One region of the Vibrio sp. 2132-1 genome, then DNA from elsewhere that is predicted to be linked to it. Evidence: predicted binding sites of a transcription regulator. Region 1 holds the regulator's gene; each other region holds the start of a gene.
What was found. The regulator CRP, encoded in region 1, controls carbon source genes, mostly activating them, when cyclic AMP is high. The targets are predictions, from matches to a motif close to TGTGANNNNNNTCACA.
Positions count from the first base shown of each region.

Region 2: the regulator CRP is predicted to act here: its motif matches at 3,283-3,298, upstream of R8N47_RS06990 (glycogen/starch/alpha-glucan phosphorylase).
Region 3: the regulator CRP is predicted to act here: its motif matches at 1,939-1,954, upstream of udp (uridine phosphorylase).

Region 1 is NZ_JAWPON010000027.1:13,893-21,530, forward strand. It holds gene R8N47_RS21880 (ABC transporter ATP-binding protein) at 1-191, shown strand, start outside; gene R8N47_RS21885 (TIGR02444 family protein) at 188-676, shown strand; gene R8N47_RS21890 (hydrolase) at 764-1,771, shown strand; gene R8N47_RS21895 (YheU family protein) at 1,805-2,017, shown strand; gene R8N47_RS21900 (phosphoribulokinase) at 2,143-3,012, shown strand; gene crp (cAMP-activated global transcriptional regulator CRP) at 3,253-3,885, shown strand; gene R8N47_RS21910 (DUF1338 domain-containing protein) at 4,022-4,813, opposite strand; gene astD (succinylglutamate-semialdehyde dehydrogenase) at 5,062-6,519, opposite strand; gene astA (arginine N-succinyltransferase) at 6,548-7,567, opposite strand.
Region 2 is NZ_JAWPON010000005.1:135,286-142,923, reverse strand. It holds gene malQ (4-alpha-glucanotransferase) at 1-448, opposite strand, end outside; gene R8N47_RS06990 (glycogen/starch/alpha-glucan phosphorylase) at 566-3,019, opposite strand; gene malT (HTH-type transcriptional regulator MalT) at 3,754-6,462, shown strand; gene R8N47_RS06980 (DUF368 domain-containing protein) at 7,041-7,638, shown strand, end outside.
Region 3 is NZ_JAWPON010000013.1:153,308-160,945, reverse strand. It holds gene R8N47_RS16050 (zinc/cadmium/mercury/lead-transporting ATPase) at 1-1,735, shown strand, start outside; gene udp (uridine phosphorylase) at 2,050-2,808, shown strand; gene R8N47_RS16040 (DUF1887 family protein) at 2,966-4,126, opposite strand; gene R8N47_RS16035 (methyl-accepting chemotaxis protein) at 4,290-6,281, opposite strand; gene hinT (purine nucleoside phosphoramidase) at 6,551-6,901, shown strand; gene R8N47_RS16025 (COG3014 family protein) at 6,971-7,638, shown strand, end outside.

The DNA.
Region 1 (7,638 bases):
TAGGTGCTGCACTGGCCGAAGCTGAAGAACAATTGGCGGACAACTCACTGTATGCGGCCGAAAATAAAGCTAAACTTAACCAAGTGCTGGCACTTCAAGCTTCTAGTAAGGCTGAGCTCGAAGAAATTGAAATGGAATGGATGTCTGCTCAAGAAACGTTGGAGCAGATGGAGCTAGAGTTTAATCAATGAGTAATCAACACGCTGAATACACACTCACCCTAGAACACCTTTGGCAGTTTAGTCTGCAGTTTTATGGTGTGCGAGAAGTGAAAGAGGCGTGCTTATCATTGCAAAACAACTACCACGGTAACGTGAACCTACTCCTGCTGCTCAGATGGCTCGATGAGCAGCAACTCATTTTCCAAGAAAAAGACTGGCCCTTGGTGCAAGACTGTCTAGGTAGAAGCGAAACTTTACTTCACTCCTTTCGCGACCTTCGTCGCCACCTTAAGTCTCAAGTCAATGACGCTTTGTATCGTGAGACCTTGCAGTTTGAGCTGCAACTAGAAAAGCAGCAACAAGCGGATTTGGTGGACTGCATTAACTCACTTACACTACTCAAAAATGATGGTGACCCACTGACGTTGAGATACTGTCGTCAACTCGGTGGGGAGCATTTGCAGCAAGCCTTTGCTATTCCGGTGCCAAACATTCAACCACCAAAACGCCCATAAATCTGTAGAATACCTATAATCTTTATAAAGGATTATATTAATAAGTTCTTCAACGGACACCGAAGGACCGCATAAGAGCAGTTAGGTATGACACAATTTTTCGCAGCCGCCGGGATCAAAAACCCGCATCTCCAAACACTTTTGCCGCGTTTTATTCGCAAAAAAGCGTTATTTACGCCGATTTGGCAAACCCTCGATACATCCGATGGCGACTTTCTCGATCTCGCGTGGAGCGAGAACCCAACCCAAGAGCCTGCACAAAAAAAGCCGATTTTTGTTTTATTTCATGGATTAGAGGGGTGCTTCTATAGCCCTTATGCCAATGGGTTAATGAATGCATTTGCTCAATCTGGATGGCTGTCGGTGATGATGCATTTTCGTGGCTGCAGCGGTAAACCAAACAAAAAAGCACGAGCTTACCACTCGGGTGAAGTGACGGATGCTCGTTACTTCCTAGAGCACCTTGAACAACGTTTTCCTGATAATCCCAAAGTTGCAGTTGGTATTTCTCTTGGCGGTAACATGTTGGCGAATTATTTAGCCCAATATAAAGACCACCCTATTTTGAATGCAGCGACTATTATCTCAGCGCCTTTAGACCTAGCGGCGTGTGCAAACCGTATAGAACAAGGCTTTTCAAAAGTGTATCGCCGTTATCTGCTTTCTTCACTGAAACGTAACGCGTTACAAAAGCATCATCTACTGCATGGCGAGCTTGCGCTGTCCTACAACTCAATAAAACGTGTCACACGATTGTATGAATTCGATGATTTGATTACCGCACCATTGCATGGCTTCAAAGACGCACAAGATTATTACGACCAATGCTCTGGCTTAAGTAAACTACAGCAAATCACGCTACCCACACTGATCATCCATGCCAAAGACGATCCGTTCATGACCGACGATGTGATCCCGAAGTTTGTTCTGCCAGATAACATTGATTACCGTCTCTTTGAACACGGTGGCCATGTTGGCTTCCTGACAGGAACGGCGTTAAAACCTAAGTTTTGGTTGGAGGAAGCGCTGCCCGCGTATTACGAAAGTATCGCCGCAGATTACCTTTCTGCTGTATCCAAGCAACGAACGCAGTAAACTAGCCGCTCATCATAAAAGTTAGAGGTATTTATGATCATTCCATGGCAAGACATTGCGCCGGAAACATTGGAAAACTTAATTCGTGAATTCGTCTTACGCGAAGGAACGGATTACGGAACCGTCGAGGTTTCTTTGCAAGACAAAATTGATCAAGTCAAAGCTCAATTGGAAAAAGGTGAAGCGGTTATCGTGTTCTCTGAGCTACACGAAACCGTCGATATTCAACATAAAACAAAATTTTAGACCCTTCACATTTTACCGTATCCCACTCGATGACAAGGTATTGTTACGTGCTATAGTGGGATATCGACCGTGCAGTAGTAACTCTACTGCACATTACAGGTAAGTAATTTTCGACAAGGTTTGTCATGTCAGCTAAACACCCAATTATTGCGGTTACTGGTTCGTCCGGTGCCGGCACGACCACTACATCTGAAGCCTTCCGTAAAATGTTCAATATGATGAACGTTAAACCCGCATGGGTTGAAGGCGATAGCTTCCATCGCTTTACTCGCCCAGAGATGGACATCGAAATCCGCAAAGCCCGCGAGCAAGGTCGACACATTAGCTACTTTGGCCCACAAGCTAATGACTTCCCGGGATTAGAAGAGTTTTTCCGTAAGTTCGGGCATGACGGCACTGGCAGCGTGCGCCGTTATCTGCACACGTTTGACGAAGCGGTTCCCTACAATCAAATGCCAGGCACGTTTACACCGTGGCAAGACTTACCCGAAAACAGCGACGTGCTGTTTTATGAAGGGTTACATGGTGGCGTGGTCGATGGCGATGTTAATGTTGCTCAACATGTGGATTTCTTAATTGGCATGGTGCCGATTGTGAACTTAGAGTGGATCCAAAAATTCGTACGTGACACTCGCGATCGCGGCCATTCGCGTGAAGCGGTAATGGACTCAATCGTGCGATCCATGGACGATTACCTCAACTATATCACTCCGCAGTTTTCTCGTACTCACATCAACTTCCAGCGCGTACCGACCGTTGATACTTCCAACCCACTTAATGCAAAAGGCATCCCTAGTTTGGATGAGAGTTTTGTGGTGATTCGCCTACGCGGTATCAAGAATGTCGACTTCCCATATCTGCTGGCCATGATTGATGGCTCATTCATGTCACGCCACAACACGATTGTCGTACCCGGCGGTAAGATGAGCTTTGCAATGGAGCTCATAGTTCGGCCTATCCTACAACAGCTCATCGAAACAGGGAAAATTGGCTAAAAACCTGCCTGCGAAGATGTTTACTTTTCATACCGTGATCATGTGCACAGTTTTGCTTACAAAATCTCAATCATGGCACGATTAAAATCAAGAAATCGTTTTCGAAAAAGGATACTATTTCTTACCGAAACACAAGAGAGCTTGCAGCATATAAAAAGTGCTCTTATTCTAGTAGGCCTAATTCAGGCTTAGCTAAAATATGGATAGCGCAAGCGTACCCTGCAGAGGAAGTGAGATATTATGGTTCTAGGTAAACCTCAAACCGACCCAACATTAGAGTGGTTTCTTTCACACTGTCATATTCATAAGTACCCTTCAAAGAGCACGCTAATTCACGCGGGCGAAAAGGCAGAAACTTTGTACTACATCGTTAAAGGTTCTGTTGCGGTTCTTATCAAAGACGAAGAAGGTAAGGAGATGATCCTTTCTTACCTAAACCAAGGAGACTTTATTGGTGAACTTGGTCTATTCGAGGAAGACCAAGAGCGCACAGCTTGGGTTCGTGCTAAATCTCCTTGTGAAGTTGCTGAAATTTCTTTCAAGAAGTTCCGTCAGCTTATCCAAGTAAACCCAGACATCCTAATGCGTCTTTCTGCGCAGATGGCTCGTCGTCTTCAAGTAACTAGCCAAAAAGTGGGTGACCTGGCGTTCCTAGACGTAACTGGTCGTATCGCTCAGACGCTTCTGAACCTTGCAAAACAACCAGACGCAATGACTCACCCAGACGGCATGCAAATCAAGATCACTCGTCAAGAAATCGGTCAAATTGTTGGCTGTTCTCGTGAGACAGTAGGTCGTATCTTGAAGATGCTAGAAGAGCAGAACCTAATCTCTGCTCACGGTAAAACCATCGTGGTTTACGGTACTCGTTAATCTCGAACTAGAGTGACACGAACAAAATTATAAAAGCCACCAATGGCAACATTGGTGGCTTTTTATTTACTCATGACCAAATGAGATAGGGTGCAGCGAACACTAATGAGTAAGCTTAACAGGTTAACCCTAAAACTTAGCCATTCGTACTTTCAAAGATTTTGTCAGCTGAAGCGGCCACGAAACCTGGGTACAAATCACCATTTTCCATCGGATAGCGCTTAGCAAATTCATAAAACCCGCCAGGGATAATTTCAGTGCCTTCGCTAAAACGAACCGCTACTTTATCTGCCATGGTCGATGACTGCTCTAGCAACACCTCAGGAGTGCCCTTCACTTCACCACCATTTTCATTAATGGTAAACCCAGCGGTACGCAGATGATCGTTTACCTGCTTCACTTCTTCATATTCATTGAGCTGGTTAACGCTCACCGTGAAGTGGTTTGCTCCGTAACCATGCGCCGCAAGCCAAGATGCGTACTCACTTTCTTTAGCCAACGTTTGGTAATCAGCAAAGCTTAAATCCCACAAGCGTCCACCATGTAAGAATGCGCTATCTTTCAGCTTGTCAGCATCGATTTGTGCCACCAAATTTTTCACAATCTCTTGTAGCTCAGGCGAGCACTCTTCAACTTTTAGCTCACTAATAAATACTTTAGGTTGCTTCGGATCTGGGTGCTCATAGTGCTTAGCAACCAGCTTTTTGCTTTCGAAAATGTAATCACCACACGCCTTGTAACCAATAGCTACAAATGGCTTAGCTAGAGTTTCAATACCAAGAGGCGCGATATTGAAGGTACGTAAAGCTATATGATCATTAATCAGAGGCTCATCTTCTTGAAGCAGCTGATGCACTTTAGCAGCCGAAGGGCAAAGACGTTGAATGTAATCTTGCCATAGCGATTCAAATAACACATCGGGCGTCATAACGACTCCTTGTTACGAGATGTAGAGTTTAAAGGTAAGCGGAAGTTGGCTGCTCGTTCACAACAAAAGTTGTCCAGAATAATGAACGAGCAACCATCAACCTGTGACGGTAAATGCCAGTCAGTCAACACGCTTTTCCGAGTCTTTGCTCACTTTTCGTGTTCTGCCAACGATCACTACAACCCATACCTAAATGATGCGCCGGCAAGGTGAGCCGCAATGCATAGTTGCGACTCTATTATTAAAACTTATAGTGCTACACCTGGACTCAATGTTGCAGGCAAGACAGTTTCTTGACCTTCCATTGATGCCATTGGGTACGCACAGTAATCTGCTGCGTAGTAAGCGCTTGGGCGCAAGTTACCCGACGCCCCCGGACCACCAAATGGCGCATCACCGCTTGCCCCAGTAAGCTGGCGGTTACGGTTCACGATTCCTGCACGAATGTGGTCAACGAAGTATTCCCATTCTTGGTCGTCGGTTGAAACCAAACCAGCAGATAAGCCAAAGCGCGTATCGTTTGCTAGCGCCACGGCTTTGTCTAATCCTTCGTAGCGCACCACTTGCAGAAGTGGGCCGAAGTACTCTTCATCTGGTAACTCAGCAATGTTCGTTACATCAATGATGCCTGGAGAAACAAACGCCGCCTCTCCTGCTTTCGCTTCAATCAAGCTTTCACCGCCAAGAGACTGTAGATTAGCTTGTGCATCAAGAATAAACTTGGCTGCCGCGACCGAAATTTGCGGTCCCATAAATGGCGCAGGTTCTGCAAATGGTTGGTCTACGCGAATATTGCGTGTCGCTTCAATGAGTGTGGTGATAAGCGCATCGCCTTTTTCACCCAATGGCACATACAAACGACGAGCACACGTACAACGCTGCCCAGCACTGATAAACGCTGACTGGATGATGGTGTAAACCGTGGCATCCAAATCACCATATTTATCAGAGATCACCATCGGGTTATTACCACCCATTTCTAGTGCGAGCATCTTGCCCGGTTGACCCGCAAATTGACGGTGTAATACATGCCCCGTATTCGCGCTACCCGTAAACAGTACGCCATCAATGCCTTTAGCGTCAGCGAGGGCGATACCAGTTTCTTTCGCGCCTTGGACAAGGTTAATCACGCCTTTCGGCAGACCGGCTTCTTCCCATAGCTTCATTGCCAATTCACCCGTCCATGGCGTTTGCTCAGACGGTTTGAAGACTACCGTGTTACCAGCCAATAGCGCAGGCACAATGTGACCATTTGGTAGGTGGCCTGGGAAGTTGTAAGGACCAAACACCGCCATCACGCCCAATGGGCGGTGGCGCAATACGATTTGGTTGCCTGCTGCTTCACGGCTCGCCTCACCAGTGCGGTCATGATAAGCGCGAATAGAAATCGCAATTTTACCTGCCATCGCTGCCGCTTCGGTACGTGTTTCCCAGATTGGCTTGCCGGTTTCTTTGGCAATCACTTCAGCGATTTTTTCGCTGTTCTCTTTTACTTTCTCAGCAAAAGCCAACACGATCGCCTCACGCTTTGCAAATGGACGCTTTTTCCAGTCAATAAACGCTTCACGCGCTGCAGATACCGCCTGGTTCACCTGCTCTGCCGTTGCACCTTTGCCTTGCCAGATTACTTCTTGGTTGTACGGCGACAGAGACGTAAATGCTTCACCCTGACCTTGTACCCACTCACCTGCAATCCAATGTGTCATTGTTTCTATCCTTAAATTCTGTCGTCTGTTACTGCGGAAGAAGGCGAACGAAATCCCCTTCTTCAACCGAAAGTGCATCCGCAACGTCTGGTGCAATCATCACGCTTTGTGTTTCTGCGTCATACGCCGCTTTAGTGACTGTCGCACGGAAGTTCTCGAAAGATGAATTACACATCAAGAAGTCTTGTGTGCTGGAATGTTCAGAGATTTTGACTTGCGCACGGAATGAATGACGTACCGACTCAATATTACGCAGATCACACTCAACCGTTGGGCCACCGTCGAAGATGTCGACGTAGCCTCGGTTGGTAAAACCTTCACGCTCAAGCAGCTTCAGCGCTGGACGCGTGTTGTCATGTACTTGACCAATCACGGCTTGCGCTTCTGGGCTGAGCAGATTGATGTAAATAGGCAGTTTCGGCATCAAGTCGGCGATAAAGCCTTTCTTGCCGATACCTGTCAGGTAATCTGCAAGAGTGAAATCGATAGAGAAGAAATGCTCTTGAAGCCATTGCCAGAATGGTGAATTACCCTCGTCGTCTGAAACGCCACGCATCTCCGCAAAGATCGTTTCAGAGAAGCGCTCTGGGTGCTCTGCCATCATTAGGAAACGACACTTCGACATTAGACGACCATTCAGACCTTGGCGGAATTTCTCACGCAAGAACAAGGTACAAATTTCGCTGTTACCCGTGTAGTTATTACCAAAAGTAAGCAGTTTAACGACGTTGTTAACGCCAAGCTTTGGCGACGAGTGCACAACTTTACTAATGTGATATGAGTAAAATGGGACATCCCAGCCGATAGATGCTTCGATTCCGGTGGTACCCGCAACCTCACCCGTTTCAGAGTCAAAGCCAACCATCAGGTAGCCTTCATCGCCTGGTTCTGCCACATCTGGCTTACCAAAGCTGTACTCTGAATGTTTGATTCGATTGGTTAACAGTTCTTCGTTAACCGGTAGAGATGTAAATCCGTGACCAGACTCCACCGCACAAGTGTGCAGTGCGTCGTAATCCGACATCGCGATAGGGCGAACTACTAGCATCAATACTCCCTCCAGATGCAAGAAGATCCTAACTATATTGTAGGAACAATTCCCCCATCAGAGATCCTTGA
Region 2 (7,638 bases), on a different contig from region 1:
CGTAAGGTGTTTTACGACGCTTACGACTGATGATCAGTTTGTGATAACCCCAAGCCAAGTTCTTTGGCAATGCAAACACTAGAGGGCCACCCTCAGCACGCTCATCACGAACAATTTGGGACTGAAGATAGCCTTCAAGTACCTCTCCTTGTTCTGTTTCTAAACGCCAGCTGAATTCACTCTCACGAGCACTCGTACCTAGGTTTAGTTCCACTTCGACTGGTTCGCCGTCGCGTAAAACAAGAACAGGGGCTAGTACGTCTTTTTTATGTTTCTTTTCAGCAGAAGCCAGTAGTTTTTCATCACTGCTAGTATCGTAGCCAAGCGAAGCGAGCAAGCGGCGTAGCGTCTCCTCAGACACTTTCGCCTCATCTCCCCAAGCACTGACATAGCTATCAGCCAATCTCGCCATTTCCGCGACTTTCTTTAATGCTGTTTGTTCTTTCATCGCTTTCTCCGAAGGTAATACCAACACCTTCCATGTAGGGTTTTATTGTTATCAATAACTTCTTTTGGAAAATGACCAAAGGTAGCGCTTGGCTACCTTGGTCTTAACTAGGTTCTATTAGCGTTTCACCGCTTCAAGTTTCCAGATATTGTTCACGTAGTCGCGGATTGAGCGGTCTGACGTGAACTTGCCAACAAGGGCGGTATTAAGAATGGCCTTCTTCGCCCAGCCAGCTTGATCTTTATATTGTTCGCTCATGTCTTCGTGTGCTTTCACGTAAGAGGCGAAATCCGCGAGACATAAGTATGGGTCACCACCGTCTAGCAGGCTGTCGTATGTGGCACGCAGTAAGCCTGGTTGGCCTGGTGTGAACTCTTCACCCAATAGCAAGTCCATTGACGCTTTGAGTAAGTGATCCGCATTGTAGTAATCAAATGGGTTGTAACCTTGAGCTTTCAGCGCTTTCACACCTTCAACATCTAGACCGAAGATATAGATGTTCTCATCGCCTACTTCCTCACGAATCTCAACGTTTGCACCATCCATTGTACCGATAGTTAGCGCACCGTTTAGCGCCATCTTCATGTTACCTGTACCTGATGCTTCTTTACCCGCTAGCGAGATTTGTTGAGAAACGTCAGCCGCAGGGATAATGATTTCAGCCATGCTCACGCGGTAGTCAGGGATGAATACCACTTTCAGCTTGTTACCGATGCGAGGATCGTTGTTCACCTTGTCTGCAATCTTGTTAATTGCGAAGATGATTTCTTTCGCTAGGTGGTAACCCGGTGCTGCTTTTGCTGCGAAGAACACAACGCGTGGCGTACACTCAAAACCTGGTTCATTAAGAATACGGTGGTACAGAGACAGTACGTGTAGCAAGTCTAGATGCTGACGTTTGTACTCGTGCAGACGCTTGATTTGAACATCGAAGATTGCATTAGTATCGAGCTCGATACCCATGTTCTCTTTCACCCAAGTTGCTAGGCGTTCTTTGTTCTCTTTCTTCACTGCCATGAATTCTTTTTGGAATGTCGCGTCAGTAGCGTACTTCGCAATACCTTCAAGTTGCTCTAGTTTCGCTGGCCATTCTGGGCCGACTTTCTCAGTGATAAGCTGAGACAGACCTGGGTTACAGAACTTCAACCAGCGACGTGGCGTAATACCGTTCGTTACGTTGTGTAGACGTGTCGGGTACATTTCGTGGAACTCTGGGAATAGGTCTTTCTTAACCAATTCAGAGTGAAGTGCTGCTACACCGTTTACTGCGTAAGAGCCGATTACACATAGGTTTGCCATGCGAACCATGCGGTGGAAACCTTCTTCGATGATAGAAAGCTTCTGTTGCTTCGCGACATCACCCGGCCACATTGCACGTACGTCTTGTAGGAAGCGGTGGTTGATCTCGTAAATGATCTCCATGTGACGTGGTAGCAGGTGCTGGATTAGCGACTCTGGCCATGTCTCTAGTGCTTCTGGAAGTAGCGTGTGGTTGGTGTACGCAAATGTCTTAGAGCTGATTTCCCAAGCAGCTTCCCAAGCTAAACCTTTTTCATCCATCAGGATGCGCATTAGTTCAGGAATCGCAATCGTTGGGTGCGTATCGTTAAGCTGGATAGTCTCTTGCTTAGGTAGATCCGCTAGCGAGTAGCCCGCAGCTTCGTGGCGACGTAGGATGTCACGTACAGACGCTGCTGAGTGGAAGTACTGCTGCATTAGACGCAGTGTTTTACCTTTCTCGTGGTTGTCGTTCGGGTAAAGCACTTTAGTGATGTTACCTGCGTCGATCAGTGCGTGCTGAGCTTCGAAGTAATCACCATTGTTAAAGCTTGCTAGTGAGAATGGTGCAATCGCCTGACATTCCCAAAGACGTAGCGGGTAAACCGTGTCTGATTCGTAACCCACAATTGGAAGATCCCAAGGCATTGCTCTTACTGTCATGCCTGGTACCCATTTGCGAACTTCTTTACCGTTCTCGTTAATCACTTCAACGTGACCGTAGAAACCGATCTCTTGCGCAAGTTCTGGACGCGCAATTTCCCAAGGGTAGCCTTCTACACCGCGCCATGCGTCAGGTGCTTCTTGCTGACGACCATCTTTGAATGACTGTTTAAATAGACCGTATTCGTAATGTAAACCATAGCCGACAGTTGGGAATTCTTGTGCCGCACATGAATCCATGAAACACGCAGCCAGACGACCAAGGCCACCATTACCCAATGATGGGTCGCGCTCTTCTTCTAGCAGATCAGTTAGGTTGTAACCTAGTTCAGCCATTGCTTCTGTTACTTGTTCGTACAGACCCATGCTGATTAGGTTGTTACCAGTCAAACGACCGATAAGGAATTCTAGCGAAAGGTAGTTAACGCTCTTCGCACTTTTAATGCGTGGATCTTCTTCTGTCGCAAGCAAATCTAGAGTAGTAAATTCAGCCAGAGCATGCCCCATTGCTAGGTACCATGCGCGGCTGTCTGCGTTTTCAATCGTATGAGCGTAAGTTACAGATAGGTGTTTCTTTACGCTTTCTTGGAACGACTTCTTGTCAAATTGTTTTTGTTGAGTAGGTTTCATTACGAAATTCTCACGTCTTTTGGTAATTCATCTGCCATACATCGTGCATTTACCTCTGTGAATAAACATCCTCCTAATTCTCATCCTTTGAAGGAGGAGGGCTGAGGGCGTAGAGGGGGTACCATTGCTAGGTTAGTGATCCAAATCTCAACAAAGTGAACTTTGCACCAGTTCTTAGTGATTTTGATCACAATGGAATGTGAGAAAGGTTAAAACCCGTTCATGACGCTTTTTATAGTCCACTCATCTGATGATGTGAAAATTGTAATATCGGTCACATTAACTCGGTCAGCGTAGAAGAACTTTTCGTAATCTATGTGCAACGCGATCTTAACGCTAACGAAACAAACGATATTTAAGTGACGACAATCACAAATAAAGGGCGTAGTTGATGGTAAATCCATCAACCCTTGAGAATTAGGAAGTGGATCAAAGTAACGAACATTTCTGATGTCGTAACATCCCACTCAGCTCACAGGATTGTACGCTTTTTATACAAACTAGAATTAGGCGATGTGAGTTATTTCTAGTTTTCGCTAGCTTTTATATCTAAGTGACCGTATGGAATGGTTTTTCAGACGGACGCAAGCCCCAACAGTAGCGACATTATCTGGCATTCAAACAGTGTTTTTGATGCTGATGACATCATTCAGTAAGACGGCTTTCAAGGGGGCTTTACTAGAATGATCACGTTGCAGTCATTTGGGTATACACAAATAAGGACATAACTACTAATGTGGATTCCATCTAAGCTTACTCGACCAGGACGCCTGCACAATGCCATCGTGCGCCCACGAGTGTTGGACTTACTACAGCAAGCGCCTTACTACAAATTGGTTTTATTCCGATCCCCAGCAGGTTACGGAAAAACAACAATGGCAGCGCAGTGGCTATCCGATAAGCCAAACGTCGGTTGGTACAGCATTGATGACAGCGATAACGACGGCTTTCGCTTTGTAAACTATCTGCTTCAAGCATTAAACAAAGCCACTAACTTCAGTTGCGCTAACGCACAAAAACTGGCGGAAAAACGTCAGATCTCGTCTTTACGCTCCCTATTTAGCGAAGTATTCGCTGAAATGGCTGACTTTCATCAAGAGTGCTACGTGGTGCTTGATGACTACCATTTAATCACGAATGATGAAATCCATGAATCCATGCGTTTCTTCTTAAAGCACATGCCAGACAACCTCACCGTTGTGGTAACCAGTCGTGCAGCGCCGCCTCTGGGCACTGCAAACTTACGTGTTCGTGATTTAATGATCGAAATCGGCAACGAGATGTTGGCGTTTGATACCGAAGAAACCACTCGCTTCTTTAACCAGCGTATCGCCGATGGTATTGATGAAGACATGGCGAACAGCCTAAGAACCTATGTTGAAGGTTGGCCATCGGCGATGCAGTTGATCGCATTACAAGCCCAACATCAAAACCGCACATTGGCACAAACTGTAGAGTCGGTATCGCAGTTCAATCACGCGCACTTGTGGGATTACTTGGTCGAAGAAGTGTTTGACTTACTCGATCACGAAACTCGTCACTTTTTAATGCAAGTATCCGTGCTTGACCACTTCAATGATGAGTTAGTGTTTGCCCTTACCCAACGCGAAGACGCACTGGGAATGATTGAATCGCTTAACCGTTACGGCTTATTCATTTACCCGCTCGAAGGGGAACAGAACTGGTTCCGGTTCCATAACTTATTTGGCGAGTTTTTATCTCATGAGCGCCAAGCTCGTATTCCTCAGCAAGAAAAAGATCTCCACCGCAATGCTGCTATCGCTTGGTTACAACAAAAAGCACCGCACCAAGCGATTCATCATGCACAAAAATCAAATGATAAGGACTTAGTGGTAGAGATCCTAAACGAATTCGGCTGGAAGATGTTTAACCAAGGCGAACTCAGCACACTGGAAAGCTCAATTAACAAGTTGGACGATGATCTGTTGTTCAGCCACCCAAAACTTACGATGCTCCGAGCATGGTTGGCTCAAAGTCAGCATCGTTATAACCAAGTGGGCCACCTGCTTGAAGAAGCGGAAGAGGAACACAAAAAGCGTAACATTGCGTTAGATATTCATTATCAAGGTCAAGCAAACGCGTTGCTTGCTCAAGTGGCTATCAACAGTAACCAACCAGAAAAAGCTCTCGAATTAGCGGAGCTAGCGCTTAGCCAACTTGATAACACTATTTACCGTAGCCGAATTGTGGCGACTTCGGTTGTTGGTGAAGTTAACCACGTGCTAGGTAAACTAGACCGTGCTTTGCCGATGATGCAACAAACTGAAAAGCTAGCTCGTCAGTATCAGGTATATCACCAAGCGTTATGGGCAATATTGCAGCAAAGCGAGATTTTGATTGCACAAGGTTACGTGCAAGCTGCCTTTGAACTACAAGATTCCGCATTTCGTCTGATTGAAGATCAGCAGCTTCAGCATGTTCCTCTTCATGAATTTTTGCTGCGTATTCGCGCGCAAGTACTTTGGTGCTGGAACCGACTTGATGAAGCGGAAGAATGCGCGTACAAAGGTCTGCAAATTCTCGAAAACCATTCACCAAGCAAGCACTTACATAGCTATTCGATGTTGGCGCGTATTGCGATTGGACGCGGTGAATTAGACAAAGCCGGTAAATTCATTGAGCATATACAGCACTTGATGAAACAGTCGACTTATCACGTAGATTGGACTGCAAACGCTTCACTATCTTTGATTCTATTTTGGCAAGCGCGCGGGAATACCGATGCAATGCAAGAATGGCTCAACACTGCGGTTCGTCCTGAATCGGCATGCAACCACTTTTCTCAATTGCAATGGCGTAACATTGCTCGCGCCCACATTAACTTAGGCCAATATACCGACGCTCGTGCTGCGTTAGATTTTCTCCAAGGTGAAGCTCGTCGCACTAACCTAATCACAGATACTAATCGCAACTTAGTGGTTGAAGCAGTCCTTTCTGCTCGCCAAAAAGATGAGGAGCAAGCCAAGGCTCTGTTAAAAGAAGCATTAGTAATGACGAACCAAACTGGCATGGTCGGAAACTTCCTGATTGATGGTGCAACCATTGGCGGTCTGCTGGAGAAGTTGAGCCTCCGCCATGAACTGGGCGATCTTGAGCGTCACCGTGCTCAACAGTTAATGAAGGACATTTCATCGAATCAACGTAGCCGGTCGATTCACTTTGATGAAGACTTTATTGAAAAGTTGGTGAATCACCCTAATGTGCCAGAGCTAGTACGTACTAGCCCATTAACACAACGCGAATGGCAGGTTCTGGGGCTGATTTATTCAGGCTTTAGTAACGAGCAAATCGCACAAGAGCTGGATGTGGCAGGTACGACAATTAAAACCCACATTCGCAACCTGTACCAAAAGCTTAATATTGCTAATCGTAAAGAAGCCATTGTGACAGCTGAAAATTTGCTACAGTTAATGGGATACTGAACTGCTAGATAAACGGGTTAAAACGTAAAGTAAAACACAAGGGTTGACGTAACACGTCAGCCCTTTTTTATGACTGACAGAAAGAGAAGTGCAATTTGCAAAGCACGTAAGTAACGTTGTTCATATAAAAAAATAGCCAACCGCAATAATCGCGATTGGCTTATATTTAGTGTGAACAAATTGTATTCACTAACAACGTCAGTTGGCTAGGTGACCCTCGGCTTAAGAAGGGTCGAGCAGTATTATGCATTAATCATGCCAAAATGCAAAGGCTTATTTTTGGGCACAAGATCTCATATAAGCTGGATTTATTCACGCGCAAATTATCAAAACGCAATTTTATAATGCAAATTGCAATTGCATAATGCAACCAAGATTGATAATTGATAGTAGAGTTAATCATCTCAAAAATGTAAACCAAGCATTAAAAGCTCGTTACGGCGGCATTGTCTCTTGACGGGTAATAAAGATAGGCAATAGATTGGATATAAGACCAAGTAGTTACAGCACTATTTCATACTTTTTTCATCGCAATGTTTGTATACTCTCTGCCATCGAAACGACTTAGCATTAGAGCAATGAACTACTTAATTACTTTCTTCAAGGGAATCGCCATGGGTGCAGCAGATGTTGTACCTGGTGTATCTGGCGGCACCATCGCGTTTATCACTGGTATTTACGATACGCTGCTTGAAAGCATTCGACGCATTAACCCCTCACTTTTCTCTATCTGGCGAAAAGAAGGGGTTAAAGCCGCGTTTAATCACATCAACGGATTCTTCCTTATCGCTCTGTTTGCCGGCATTTTCACCAGTATTGCAACGCTAGCAAAGTTGATTACTTGGCTTCTTGACACACACCCGATCCCACTTTGGTCATTTTTCTTTGGTCTGATTTTGGTCTCTGTGTATCACATTATTCGTCAGGTTGAGCAACGCGATCTTGTCCGCTTTGTCATTCTGCTCGTTGGTGTCGGGTTTGCTTATAGTATTACTGTGCTCAAACCTTTACACATGGAACCAACGGCCATTAACACCTTATTCGCTGGAGCTATCGCGATTTGTGCAATGATCTTGCCGGGTATCTCTGGCAGTTTTATTTTGCTGCTGATTGGCATGTATGCTCCTGTATTAGCCGCAGTGAAAGGTTTTCAAGTCGATACATTAGCGCTATTTT
Region 3 (7,638 bases), on a different contig from region 1:
TGGTTTATACCCAATCGCGCTCAAAGCATTTAAGTTGGCGCGTAGCGGTACGCCTTTTGCGATTGAAACGTTAATGAGTGTAGCGGCGCTCGGCGCTTTATATTTAGGTGAAACCGCCGAAGCCGCAATGGTGTTATTGCTTTTCCTTATTGGTGAAAAGTTAGAAGCATATGCATCATCTCGCGCGCGAAGCGGTGTCCAGGCGTTAATGGACTTAGTCCCAGAAAATTCAATTTTAATTATTGATGGAGAGCGTAAAGAAGTACCAGCTGCTCAGCTTAAACCAGGGGATATCATAGAAGTCGCACCTGGAGGTCGTTTGCCTGCCGACGGTGTTTTGCAAGATGCGCTTGCGAGTTTTGACGAAAGTGCGTTAACGGGAGAATCTGTTCCCGTTGAACATCAAACCGGTGGCAAAGTGATGGCCGGGGCTGTGGTTGTCGATAAAGTGGTTCGCTTACAGGTGACTTCCCGTCAGGGCGAGAATGCGATAGACCGAATTCTTCATTTGATTGAAGAAGCCGAATCTCGTAAGGCACCATTAGAACGCTTTCTTGATAAATTTAGCCGTTGGTATACGCCGCTAATGATGCTGGTGTCTCTGATGGTTATCGTTACGCCGCCATTACTATTTGCCCAACCGTGGGAAACGTGGATCTATCGAGGACTCGCCCTTCTGTTGATTGCTTGTCCATGTGCATTAGTAATTTCAACGCCTGCGGCGATCACTTCTGGCTTGGCGGCAGCGGCTAAGCGGGGCGCATTGATCAAAGGTGGTGCGGCGCTTGAGTTGCTTGGCAAGGTTGAGTCTGTCGCATTTGATAAAACTGGGACACTGACGCAAGGTAAACCAGAAGTGACCGACGTCTTTGCTTTTGATATGGATGAAGACAAGTTACTTAGCCTAACTGCGTCAATCGAGATTGGTTCAAGTCATCCTCTAGCGGTTTCTTTAGTTACCAAAGTGCAAGAGCAGGGGCTTACTATTCCTGAAGCGTTGGATAAAACCGCGCAAGTAGGCTCTGGTGTCACAGGTTACGTCGATGGAAAAATGGTCCAAGTGGTCACGCCTTCAAAGGCAGACTTTCCACTTTCTCAACAAGCCAAAGAGCAAGTGGTTACGTTGGAACAACAAGGTAAAACGGTTGTCATTGTGCGTTTCGATGACGAGGTCATTGGCGTGATCGCATGGCAAGATACATTGCGCTCAGATGCCCAGCAAGCCATCGCAATGTTGAAGGAACTTGGGGTCACGTCGGTGATGCTAACGGGTGACAACCCGAGAAGTGCAGAAGCAATGGCAAATAGAATAGGCTTGGATTATAAAGCGAGTTTGTTACCTGCAGACAAGGTGCATTACGTCGAGAAGCTATCACAACAACATACCGTTGCGATGGTGGGAGACGGTATCAATGATGCTCCAGCCATGAAAGCTTCGAGTATCGGCATTGCGATGGGAGGCGGTACGGATGTTGCACTCGAGACTGCTGATGCGGCGTTAACACACAACCGTTTGATTGAGCTACCTGCCATGATAGAACTGTCGCGTGCGACGCTAAGTAACATTCGTCAGAATGTCGCGTTAGCGCTAGGTTTGAAAGGTGTATTCTTAGTGACAAGTTTACTTGGTGTAACTGGGTTGTGGGTTGCTGTATTAGCCGACAGTGGTGCAACAGCACTGGTGACATTGAATGCGTTGAGATTACTTCGTTTTGAGTCCAAGCAGATCAAATAACTGACCTAACCATTGATCCCACTCATTAATAGCCCGAGGCATTCGTGTATCGGGCTTTTTTTAACCGTATTCACCTGATGCGATCAGACGTTTTTCTCGTCCTTGAAATCACGCATTGCTATGCAACAAAATGATCTAACGCCCCTTAAAGTGTGATCAATGCCAGTTTTGTTTGAAATTTCATTTTCATTACATTTTGTCATTGTGATTGTGATCACTCTATGTTGGTGAAAGGTTCGCTACAGTGCATCTGTACCCAATAACTGATTAATGAGCTTATTGTTCATAAAATAAGCCACAATAAGGAGCGACTTATGTCTCAAGCTGTATTCCATTTAGGTGTTACTGAAGCTGATCTTAATGGTGCGACTCTAGCGATCATTCCTGGTGACCCAGCGCGTGTTCAAAAAATCGCAGAACAAATGGAAAATCCAGTATTTCTAGCAAGCCATCGTGAATACACGCTATACCGTGCAGAGTTAGACGGTAAACCTGTTGTGGTTTGTTCTACAGGTATTGGTGGTCCTTCTACCTCTATCGCAGTTGAGGAATTGGCACAGCTTGGTGTTCGTACTTTCCTACGTGTTGGTACAACGGGTGCAATTCAACCACATGTAAACGTGGGTGACATGATCGTAACGACGGGGTCAGTTCGTCTTGACGGTGCGAGCCTACACTTTGCTCCTATGGAATTCCCAGCAGTTGCTGACTTTGAAGTAGCAACCGCAATGAAAGCAGCGGTAGAAGAGTCTGGCGCTACAGTTCACATGGGTGTGACTGCATCAAGCGACACGTTCTACCCTGGTCAAGAACGTTACGATACGTTCTCTGGTCGTGTTGTTAAGCGTTTCCAAGGCTCTATGCAAGAATGGCAAGACATGGGCGTACTTAACTTCGAGATGGAGTCTGCAACACTGCTAACAATGTGTGCGAGCTCTGGTTTAAAAGCGGGTTGTGTGGCTGGTGTTATCATCAACCGTACACAAAAAGAGATTCCAGATCATTCAACTCTGAAAGAAACGGAAGCGCGTTCAATTAAAGTGGTTGTAGAAGCAGCGCGTAAAATGCTTTAAGCCTCTATAGTTGGCATTTAAACAAACAGAAAAAACCAGAGGCTAACCTCTGGTTTTTTTCTACTTATAGAAATGCGTACAGCTAAAATTTAGGTATAAAAAAAGCAGCATTAATGCTGCTTTTTATCGTTGTGAATTTTAGCTTTTCTTAATGGCACTATATCTCGTCTGAACCGCCCGCGTCTTTAAACCAAGCCGTTAAGTGCGTTCTTAAATCTTTAAGCTCATCAGGGCCAATCAGGGCTAGCCCTAAGTCTTCAGCACGAGTAATGTCATTGTGACGAAGAGGACGGAAGCTCACCAACATTGCGCGCGCTTGCAAGCCACCTAATAGATCGCGAAGCGATTCTAACTTATATAAAGTATCGTCGCCGTCATCTCTCATGCCTTTGGTTTTGCACTCGATGATGTGCAGCTTGTTGTTTACAACTGTTGCGACATCTAACTCATTGCGTACTTCACTTTCACCAAGTTTACGATAAACCTGAACATTTAACGATCGATCTTGGATCGTCGGCATGGTGTCTTGGATTTGCTTCACGGTGCTGTGAACCAAAGTTTCTAACCACTCACCGTTTGAAAAGCGTCGAGCATCTTCATCTGCAAACGTTAAAACGCCATTCTCATAGGTGGCGATTTCTGCTTCTACTAAATCTGAAAGCAACATGTTGAGCTCACGGTAGCCCTGCTGTTTTTCGGAGAGCTCGACATCAAGCTTTTGTTCTTTGCGGCATGTGGTTGCAAGGTAGTTAAGTGTTGCTAGACCTGGCCCAAGCTCAAGCGCATTTGAGGCCCATCGTTCACCAAGTTCATACAATTTTTTATCAAGAAGAGGTGGTAAATCAACGTGATGAAACTCGCCGCGTGCACCAAAGATAGTGAGGTAATCTGCAATCGTAATGTGATCTTCGACTTGGGTATCTTCTTTGCCATCAGGGTATAACCAACAAAGCTTATCGCTACTAGGCTCAACCACAAAAATTGGCCAGCGATAGGTACGGAAAACTTCGTACACCGACAACAAGCGATGACGAAGACCACAGCTCGCGTTCAATTTTACATCTTCGCCGCGTTCATGAAGGTCTTTTGCCAGTTTTTGAATTGCTTGTTTGATCAGAGATGTATTAACAGCGGATGGAATTTCAAAAAATTCAGAAGTAATTTCTCGTTGAGCTAAAACGGCACTCAGTCGGTCAAATATATCTAACTGGCTCTTGTCTCCGATGAAGACGATATGTGTGCTTAGCGTACGATTATCTAATAGAGGAGTGACCAATCTCACTGGGTCTTGGTCGATAATACCAACATGAACAGCCATAGATTTTCCTTTTTATGAGGCCGCTCGAAAAGAGTTGTGCAAGGGGATGAGCTGGCCTTATTAATCATATGTAGACATGGCCGACAAAAAACAAGGGCGACTTAACAAAAAGTCGCCCTTATACAGTTGATTGCACTAATTAATGCTCTTAATTATAAAGTATTTATAACTTAAAGCGGTGGACCAATTCATTTTGCTGATGAGCCAAGTGGGTCAGTGATTCACTGGTTTGTGCGATACTCGACATGGCTTGGAAACTTTCATCGGCGATGCTGTTGATATCTTCGATGCTGCGAGCAATGTCTGTTGATGTTTCACTTTGCTCTGCTGCTGCTTGTGAAATGTGCGTACTCATTTGGCTGATCTCAATGATTAGCGCCTGGATCTCTTCCATTGAGCTGTTCGCTTTTGACGCTTGCTCAACCGACATCTCCATATCGCTCATACAGCTTTGTATGACTTGGTTCGCCGATTGCGAGCTAGCTTGCAGATTACTGATCATGGATTCAATTTCAGTGGTTGATTGAGTCGTTCTTGATGCGAGTACTCGTACTTCATCTGCCACTACCGCGAAGCCGCGACCTTGTTCACCAGCGCGAGCCGCTTCAATTGCCGCGTTCAATGCCAGTAGGTTGGTTTGCTCCGCAATGTTGCGGATCACATCAAGGATAGATCCAATTTGACCACTCATCTTTTGTAGCTCAGAAACTGCGGAAACCGATTCGTTCAAACGTGTTTCTAGTTGATTAATGGTTGAGATGTTACTGCTCATAACATTTCTGCCTTCTTCAGAGGCAGATTCGACGCGTTGCACCATTTCTAGCGAGCTTTGCGCACTTTGCGCGACTTCTTGCACTGAATGAGACATTTCTGTCATCGCAGTAGCGACGTTTGCCGTTTGTTCGCGTTGAGAGCTCAATTTAATTTGTGCTTGCGAAGAGGTGCGTTCGTTGGTTGTCGCGGTTGACGATAGGTTTTCTGACGCTTCGTTGAGTTTCACCAAGATCTCGTGAAGGTTGTCGGCGAGTGAGTTAATGTGTCCACTCACACGGCTGAATTCGTTGTTATAGCGAATATCGATACGCTGTGTCATATCACCTTCAGTCAGGCTTTCTAACACTTTTAGAATACGAGTCAACGGTTCGCGAACGCTTTGTGCGATGTGGTAGCCAATCGCTGTCGCGAGTAAAACGACAATAACGCCAATGATGATGGCTTTCGTTACACCCGCCGAATATATGTCACCTGCGTCTGCCAATGATTCATTGAGCTTATCTGTTGCGGTTGTCGTGAATTGCTCAAGAATCGCCATGGTTGAATCCACTTTATTTGCTAGGTTGGCGATATTGTTATACAAAGCGGCGCGAGCATTGAGGTAATTATTATGTTGGTCTAGCACACCGCCACGCATACCAACGTCACGAGTAAATTGCTCTACAGATTCGCCAAATGCTTTTTCTAGCTCAGGAAGCTGAGTCACCAACCCGCGGAATGCGTAATTCAAGTGTGTTACTGCTTTGCGGTTTTTAGCCACGGCTTGCGTAACAAACTCAGGGTTGGAACTGGCGAGGGCATCAGAAGTAATCACTTCGGCATCTTTTAACTTGATAAAGTAGCTCTTTGCCATGACTTTGACAGAAATGCTGGTTTGATCTGCCACATATTCTTTAAGACCAACCGACAGTTCGGTATTCAGTTTTTGGAAGCGGCGTGAGGATTTTTGCACTTCTTCTTGAGCCGCGAACATTGCTTCGTAGTTGTCCATGGCCTCTAGAGCTTCTGTAAAATAGCTCTGCTCTAACGTTTTTAACTCTGAAAACGGTTCGGCAAGAGAAGGGTAGATTTGGCTTGCGGTTTTCAGTTGAGCCAATGTGGATTCGAAGCGCTGTTGAGATCTAGCAAATTCCTGACGCATTTCATCCATGCGTTGTTTATTCTCTGTCGTCAGGAAGTCTTTAAATGATTTGTCGGCAGAAAGCAGCTCAACACTGGTTTGATTAGATAACGATACCAACGGTAGGGATGATTTAGAAACCGTGCCAAATTTTCCGTGAATATCACTCATTCCTCCCATCATAATGGCAATTGTGACGGCAAATAGGATGATGATCAGTGCAAAGCCGGCATACATCCTTTTAATAACTGAACCTCGCATAAGTGAGCTTCCTCTCCCAAAAATAGACAAGCTACCCAAGTATTTTTGAATTTACTTGGGTATAAAAATAATAATTGTCTTAAAAAAGTAACAAAATTCATTGGATTGTATTCAGTTTGTGATGCGCATTTTATGACGCACACGACAAAAAAAGCTTCGTTAATTAGCATTTGATTAATAATGTTAAGTGAACACTGTTTTTATTGAGCTCCGCTTTTGGTTGGCGCATACTAATTGGGGTCTAATTACGTTTATAAAATGGAGTCCTCATGGCGGAAGAAACGATCTTTAGTAAAATTATTCGCAAGGAAATCCCTGCCGATATCCTTTATCAAGATGATTTGGTGACTGCGTTTCGCGACATTAACCCTCGCACACCAAGCCATATTCTCATTATTCCGAATAAACTGATCCCAACAACGAATGATGTAGAAGCTGAAGATGAAGCAATGATGGGGCGTTTGTTCACTGTTGCTAGAAAGTTAGCGAAAGAAGAAGGTATTGCTGAAGACGGCTATCGCCTGATCGTTAATTGTAATCCACATGGTGGCCAAGAGGTTTACCATATTCACATGCACCTACTAGGCGGCCGCCCTCTAGGTCCAATGGTATTGAGCTAAGCTTTTAAAAGTGGGTGGCGATTCACCCACTTCTTTTTCCTGTCGAATGACACATTTGTGGAGATAAATGTGAAACTAGGTGTAAAGCTGTTAGGGCTGATGAGCTGGGCTTTAATGGCCTCTGGCTGCGCGAATTTATCTGCGGGCAATCTGTTTAGCCATTACAGCAACCAGAATCAAGAAGTTTATCAAGCCGTTGTTGCAGGGGAATATGCCAAAGCAAAACAACTTCAATCAAGTGAAGTGGGTGGCGAGATACTTGGCAATTTTGAAAAAGGTCGTATCTCTTTTCTTGCTGAAGATTACCCGACAAGTTTGAATGCGCTAGAAAGCAGCGATCGTGCCGTACGTGTTCAACAAGATCGAGCGACGATATCTGTGTCAGACACGGCAACGAGCGTCGGCTCTCTCGCAGTGAACGACAATCTCCAAGACTATCATCCCGCCGATTACGAACTTGGCTTTTTGCACCTGTATCTAGGACTAAATTACTTACAGAAAAACGATTTAGAAGGAGCACTAGTTGAAGTGCGTCGAGCTAATCAAGTTCAGGAAGCGGCAAGAAAGGTGCGTGAAAAAGAGCTAAAAGCAGCAGAGAAAGACCTTAACAAGCAAGGCATGTCTGCCAATTTAGGCAGTGTATTAGCGAACTACCCTGATGCTGGTAAAAAACTAAGCGCGGTACAAAATGGTTATCTGTTCTATCTTTCTGGCTTGTTATATGAAGCGTCGCGAGA